DNA from 3 places in the Jeongeupia sacculi genome. Region 3 is predicted to be linked to each of the others. Evidence: predicted binding sites of a transcription regulator. Region 3 holds the regulator's gene; each other region holds the start of a gene.
The links. The regulator HrcA, encoded in region 3, represses chaperone genes, less so after heat shock. The targets are predictions, from matches to a motif close to ATTAGCACTCGNNNNNNNCGAGTGCTAAT.

Region 1 (2,267 bases), 1.7 Mb from region 3:
CGATTGCCGCCCCGACTACATCGCCGCGTTTCAAGCGATGGCGCGACTGGCGACGCGCACTGGCGTCGAGGGCTCGCCACTGACGATACACACGCCGCTGATCAGCCTTACCAAAGGCCAGATCATCCAGACCGGCACCGCGCTAGGTGTTGATTACGGCCTCACCGTGACCTGCTACCAGGCCGACGACGATGGCCGCGCCTGCGGGGTCTGCGATGCCTGCCGGCTACGCCGCGAAGGCTTTGCCGCCGCCGGCGTCACCGATCCGACCCGCTACCGGCCAGTCTGATTCTGGCTACGCGGCAAAACAAAAGGGCACCCGAGGGTGCCCTTTTTACTGATCACGATCCGCTCAGGCCGCGACCGGTACCAGCGCCGAGCGCATCTTCTGCAGCGCCTTGACCTCGATCTGGCGAATCCGCTCGGCCGATACGCTGTATTCGGCGGCGAGTTCATGCAAGGTCAGCCCCTTGCCTTCGTCGGCCAGCCAGCGGGTTTCGACGATGCGGCGGCTACGCTCATCCAGCGTATCAAGTGCTTCACGCAAGCCATCCGATTGCAGCCGATCAAGCGCACGACGTTCGAGCTGTTTGGTCGGCTCGGCATCGTGGTCGGCCAGCCAGTCGATCGGCGCAAAACCGCCTTCGTCGTCATCCTGATCGGCCATCAATGCGATGTCCTGACCGGTCATGCGCGTTTCCATTTCCAGCACTTCTTCGGGCTTCACCCCGAGATCGTCGGCGATCTCCTTGGCCTGCGCGTGCGTCAGCGCCGCAAAGCTCTTTTTCATCGAGCGCAGGTTGAAGAAGAGCTTGCGCTGCGCCTTGGTCGTGGCGATGCGAACCAGCCGCCAGTTGCGCAGGATGTATTCGTGGATTTCGGCCTTGATCCAGTGCACGGCAAACGAGAACAGGCGCACGCCGCGATCGGGCTCGAAGCGCTTGACCGCCTTCATCAGGCCGATATTGCCTTCCTGGATCAGATCCGCTTGCGGCAGGCCGTAACCGGCGTAACCGCGGGCGATCGACACCACGACGCGCAGATGACTCATCACCAGGCGGCCGGCAGCCTCAAGATCGCTTTCCTGCTGCAGACGCGTGGCGAGTTCGACCTCTTCCTCGACGGTCAGCATCGGAATCGCGTTCACACGATGGATGTAACTTTCAATGCTATCGCCAGCGGTAATCACCGGCAGGGCAAGGCTGTTCCCCATTCGTTCACTCCTGTCTTGCAGACGTTGCCACTCAACGACCATGATATTAGCACTCGTATCGTTTGAGTGCTAAGGGCGCTTCGGGTTCCGTAGATTCAAGCACGAGACATGCCGATGCGCACGGCAATTATGCCAATCGGCGCCATTGCCTCTCACTATGACAGACGCTTGAAATCAACGATAGCGCCGCAGATGCCGCCATACGGCAACCCATGCCCCCAGCAGGCACAGCAGCATCGTGGTTACGCAGACGACGGCAAATTCAATCGGCCCCGGCATGGCCAGCAGGAAAGGCTGGCCATAGGCGGCGGCGAGTTCGCCGACCGCCGGGTTCAGCCACGCGATCGCGCCGGCGGCGATGCCGCAACCGGCAAGGCCACCGAGTACGCCCTGGATGGCCGCGCTGTAATGAAACGGCCGGCGGATGAAGCTGTCGGTCGCACCGATCAGCTTGGCAACCTCGATTTCCTCGCGCCGGGTCAGGATCTGCATGCGGATGGCGTTGCCGGTGACCAGCACCAGCGCCACCGCCAGCAACAGCACCACGACTTCGAGCGCATGGCGACCGAGCGCAATCAGCTTCTCCAGCCTTGATGCCCACGCCGAATCGAGCTGCACCGAATCGACGCCCGGCTCGGTCAGCAGGGTTTGTTCCAGCGCGCTCAACTGCGCCGCCGGCACATCGCGCTTGGCGGTCAGCACGAAGGCATCGGGCAGCGGATTGTCGGACAGGCCGGCGAGCAGATCGCCGCTGCCGATCGCCGCTTCCATGGCCTTGAGCGCATCGGCCTTGGGCACGAAGCGCGTCTGCGCCAGCCGTTCATCCTTGGCGAGCTGCGCGCGCAAGGCGCCGACGTCGGCCTCGGGCTTGAGAAAGACCGTCAGCTGTGGCTCGACCGGCATGTTCGCGGTAACACCGGCCACGCTGGAGAGCAGCAGATACAGGCCGAGTGGCAGGCTGGCAACGAGGCCGATCACCGCCAGATGCAGCAAGGTGGCCAAGGGCTGGCGCAGCAGCGCGCCGAGGGTGCGGGACAAGGCGAGGCCGTGCAGG
Region 2 (2,267 bases), 1.1 Mb from region 3:
CTTGGCGATTTTCTTCAGTTCGGCGACGAGGGCGATCACCGCCTTGTCGATGCCGCGCTTCAGATCGGTCGGGTTGAAACCGGCAGCCACGTACTTCAGGCCTTCGTTGACGATGCCCTGCGCCAGCACGGTCGCCGTGGTGGTGCCGTCACCGGCGACATCGCTGGTCTTGGAAGCCACTTCCTTAACCAACTGAGCGCCCATGTTTTCGAACTTGTCCTTCAGTTCGATTTCCTTGGCGACCGACACGCCGTCCTTGGTGATGGTCGGCGCGCCGAACGAGCGCTCCAGCACCACGTTACGACCCTTAGGGCCCAAGGTCACCTTGACCGCATCGGCCAGGATATTGACGCCATTGACCATCTTGGCACGGGCGGAATCACCAAACTTGACTTCTTTTGCAGCCATTTCTCAGATACTCCTGAATTCTGTAAAGGATTGAAACCGTATGGGGTCGGAGCTTAGTGCTCGACAACGCCCATGACGTCTTCTTCGCGCATCACCAGTAGCTCTTCACCGTCTACCTTGACGGTTTGGCCGCTGTATTTGCCGAAGATCACCTTGTTGCCGACGGCGAGGTCGAGCGGACGAACGGAGCCGTTCTCCAGAATCTTGCCGTTACCGACGGCGACCACTTCGCCCATGTCCGGCTTTTCGGCGGCATTGCCCGGCAGAACGATGCCGGAAGCAGTTTTTTCTTCGGCCTCAACGCGCTTGATGACTACACGGTCATGCAAAGGACGGATTTTCATCGTTAACTTCTCCTGAAGATGAATGACGCGAAACGTGCAGAACGATTCGGTTTGCGTTCGCAAAAAGTTCGTTGTTAGCACTCATCGCTAACGACTGCCAATAATAGGGACGGGACTAGGGGTTTTCAAGGGTGCGGCGGCGAAAAAGCCGGCAAACCCGGTGTGTGCCTATGCACGTTGACGTTCCACGCCAGATTTCTTACATTTTCCTACCGCCTGGCATATATTTAGGCTAGCTTGTAAGAAATGTAACGCACAAATCGCTCAGGCCGAATAAGATAGGAGCCTATGAATTTCAAAATGCCCGATGGCATCAAGGATGGTGATCATCCTTCCTTGCTGTTTGCCACAACACGCACGACGATCAGCCCGGAAGATCGTGCAGAACAACTCGCCCAAGCCCGCCGGCTGGCGCTGGTTCAACTCAAAAGTGCGGTCAAGCTGCGCATCCTCGCCAAGGCACGCGAGCTCGGTTACAAGCCCGAAGACTTGCTGGCCGAATTGTCAGAGATCTACCTGAACCAAACCGGCCAACCTTGATGGGTTACGTCTGTTTCAGACTTCGCAGTTGATCATCCAGTTAATCCCGAAACGATCGGTGAGCATGCCAAAACCTTTAGCCCAGAACGTCGGCTGATACGGCATCTGCACTTGGCCGCCAGCGGCCAGCGCATCAAAGAGCCGTTGGCCTTCGGCCATATCCTTGGTGCCAATCGACATGGCACAACCACTCATCGTCGTCGGCGCATTCTGCCCCATGCCATCGGACGCCATCAATTGCGTTTCGCCGATGCTGAAATTGGCGTGCATGACCTTGTCTCCCCAACCGGCGGTATCGCAATCCATATGCGCATCCGGAGGGGCATCCTTGAAGTGCATGAGCATGGAAACATTCGCACCAAGCGCGCTCTGATAAAAGGCCAGCGCTTCACCGCAACGACCGTTGAAGAACAAATACGGTTGAACCTGCATGGTTGATCACTCCGTGTTTAACCGGCCGCAATGCGGCACGCGTGTTGGGGTTCTAGTCTGCATAGACTGCGCCGGCAAGCTCGAGAAGGGCAAAAGGTGCGCGACCGTCACCGCGCTTAGACCTATAGCCGGCGCGATCGACGTGTGACCACGCCGGTTCGCAGACGGATTCAAACTCTAGCTTCTATCCAAACGGTTTGCGCCCGCAGTGGCCTTGCCAGAGCCGGTCAAACGACCATGCACCGCAGCCGTGAATCAGCAGATAAGCCAGCAACACACCCCACAACAGATGATCCTTGAGCTGGATCGGTGCCAGCCCCGGATAGGAGATCACCGCGACGGCGTTAAGGATGAACAGACCGGCGGCGGCAAAGCGGCCAAACAGGCCCAGTACCAGCAGCACCGGCAAGGCCAGCTCGCCGCCGGTGGCCAAGACAGCGGCGATGGGCGGCGTGAGAAACGGCACCTGGTATTCCTCGGTAAACAGCAGCAAGGTGGTATCCCAATCGCGGATCTTGGTTAGTCCCGACAGGAAAAATGCCT
Region 3 (2,267 bases):
GCGGGTAATCGAAGGCGACGGTCGTCAGTGCATCGATCACGCGGAAGCTGCCGGTGTTGCTGCCGTAGTTGGTTTCTGCGCCGAGGATGGCCACGATCACATCGGCGGATACGCCGTAGCGTGCCGAAACGGCAGCCAGCGTTTCGGCATTGGCGCGCCAGAAGCGGGCGCCGGCCTTGATACGCACCGGATTGACGAAGTTGCCGCGGAACTGATGCCACGGGCGGCTGGTCGAGGGACGATCCAGGATCGAGATGATGTTCGGCTTCAGCTCTACCTGTGCAAACAGCGCATCAAGCTTGTCGCGCGACATGTTTTCACTGGCAGCGATCTCGCCGATGTATTGCTGAACCTCGGGGCGGGCGATCAGCGCATCATCGGCCAGGGCCGGGGCGGCAATCGTGATGGCAAGTAGGGCGGCAAGCAATGGAGTACGCATGAAATCCTCAGCCGGCATTGCCGGGTGGCGGTAGTAGGTGGGTATGGGAAATTATTGGGAAAGGGCGCTTGATAGCAGCTTGGCGGTGACATTGACGATGGGGATGATCCGTTCATACGCCATCCGGGTCGGGCCGATCACGCCAAGCGTGCCGACGATTTCGCCATTGGCACGATACGGCGCAGTAATAACCGAGCAGTCATCGAGCGGCTCAAGGCCGGACTCACCACCGATGTAAATCTGTACGCCGTCGGCACGGTTGCCGATCTCGAGCAATTGCAGCAGTGCGGTTTTGCGGTCGAACAGCTCGAACAATTGCCGCAAACGCCCCATATTTGACGCCAGATCGTCACTGTCGAGCAAATTGCGCTCGCCCGAAATCAGCACCGGTTCGTCAACGGGTTCGGTCAACGCGCCTTGTGCCGCGGCGTTCAGCAACGTCACCAGCTCGCCCTTGAGTGCATGTACCTCGACCTCGACCACCTGACGTACGTGCGCAAAGGTTTTTCCAACGCAGTGGGCGTTGAGGAAATGGGCGGCCTCGGCCAGTTGCGCTGCGGAGTAGATGGTTTTGGTGTTCAGTATCCGGTTTTGTACATCGCCATCGGCGGTGACCAGAATCAGCAATACCCGGTTATCGCCAAGTTGCAGGAATTCGATGTGCTTGAGAATGGCTTCCTGCCGTTTGGGCAGCATCACTACACCGGCGAAGTGCGTCAGCTGCGACAGCAGCTGCGAGGCCGCAGCGATCGAGCGTTGCGGATTGCCTTGCGGCAAGCCGGTGACCCCGGGCGAGGCTTTTTGTTCGAGCATGTCGAGCGTTTGCACCACCATCAACGAGTCGACAAAAAAACGATAGCCGCGCGCGGTGGGGATGCGGCCGGCCGAGGTGTGCGGGCTGGCAATAAAGCCGAGGTCTTCGAGTTCGGCCATCACATTGCGTATCGTCGCCGGGCTGACGACCAGGCCGCTAGCCTGCGAGAGCGTTTTCGATCCGACCGGCTGGCCGTCGGCAATATAACGCTCGACGAGCGTGGTAAGCAGGTGTTGGGCGCGTTCGCTAAGCATGCCCCGATTCTAACGCCGATGTCGCAGCCGTGCGTGCTCGGGATGGCTATGGTTTAATTCTGGGCACTTGCGCGGCAGCAGCTGCAGTCTGGCCGTGCAGCTCATACCGGAATTTGCCATGACAACCCTATTCAAAACGGTGGCCCTGGTTGGTCGCCGCAATACGCCGACCATCGCCGAACCGATGGTGCAACTGGCGGCGATGCTCGCCGCCCGTGGCGCCAGCGTCCTGATCGACGAGGAAGCCGCCGCCGAGCACGGCATCACCGACCATCCCACCGTTGCACGTGACATGATCGGCCGGCTTGCCGACCTGGTGATCGTCATGGGTGGCGACGGCACCATGCTCGGCATTGCGCGCCTGGTTGCGCCGTACCGGATTCCGCTGATCGGCGTGAACCAGGGGCGACTCGGCTTTATGACCGATGTGCCGCTGGGCGAGATGGAAAAATTGATCGGCGACATGCTCGCCGGCGCCTTCGTCCCGGAAGAGCGCATCCTGCTGGAAACGACGATCTGTCGTGGCGACGAGGAGTTCGGCCCGTCGCTGGCGTTCAATGACGTGGTGTTCAGCCGCGGCTCGACCGGTTCGATGATCGAGTTCGAAATCATCATCGATCGCCAGTTTGTTTACAGCCAGCGCTCGGACGGCTTGATTGTCAGCACCCCGACCGGCTCGACCGCCTACGCGCTCGCGTCGGGCGGGCCGATTCTGCACCCCAGCCTGCCGGCGATCACGCTGGTGCCGATCTGCCCGCAA

Region 1: a site for HrcA is predicted at 1,259-1,287, ahead of rpoH (RNA polymerase sigma factor RpoH). Genes of this name have one in related genera too.
Region 2: a site for HrcA is predicted at 826-854, ahead of groES (co-chaperone GroES). Genes of this name have one in related genera too.

What each region holds. Positions count from the first base shown of each region.
Region 1 is NZ_AP024094.1:2,850,768-2,853,034, reverse strand. It holds gene queC (7-cyano-7-deazaguanine synthase QueC) at 1-289, shown strand, start outside; gene rpoH (RNA polymerase sigma factor RpoH) at 353-1,213, opposite strand; gene ftsX (permease-like cell division protein FtsX) at 1,388-2,267, opposite strand, start outside.
Region 2 is NZ_AP024094.1:2,248,913-2,251,179, forward strand. It holds gene groL (chaperonin GroEL) at 1-408, opposite strand, end outside; gene groES (co-chaperone GroES) at 462-752, opposite strand; gene JLC71_RS10785 (hypothetical protein) at 1,041-1,292, shown strand; gene JLC71_RS10790 (VOC family protein) at 1,308-1,724, opposite strand; gene JLC71_RS10795 (DoxX family protein) at 1,909-2,267, opposite strand, start outside.
Region 3 is NZ_AP024094.1:1,112,227-1,114,493, forward strand. It holds gene mltB (lytic murein transglycosylase B) at 1-439, opposite strand, end outside; gene hrcA (heat-inducible transcriptional repressor HrcA) at 491-1,507, opposite strand; gene JLC71_RS05230 (NAD kinase) at 1,626-2,267, shown strand, end outside.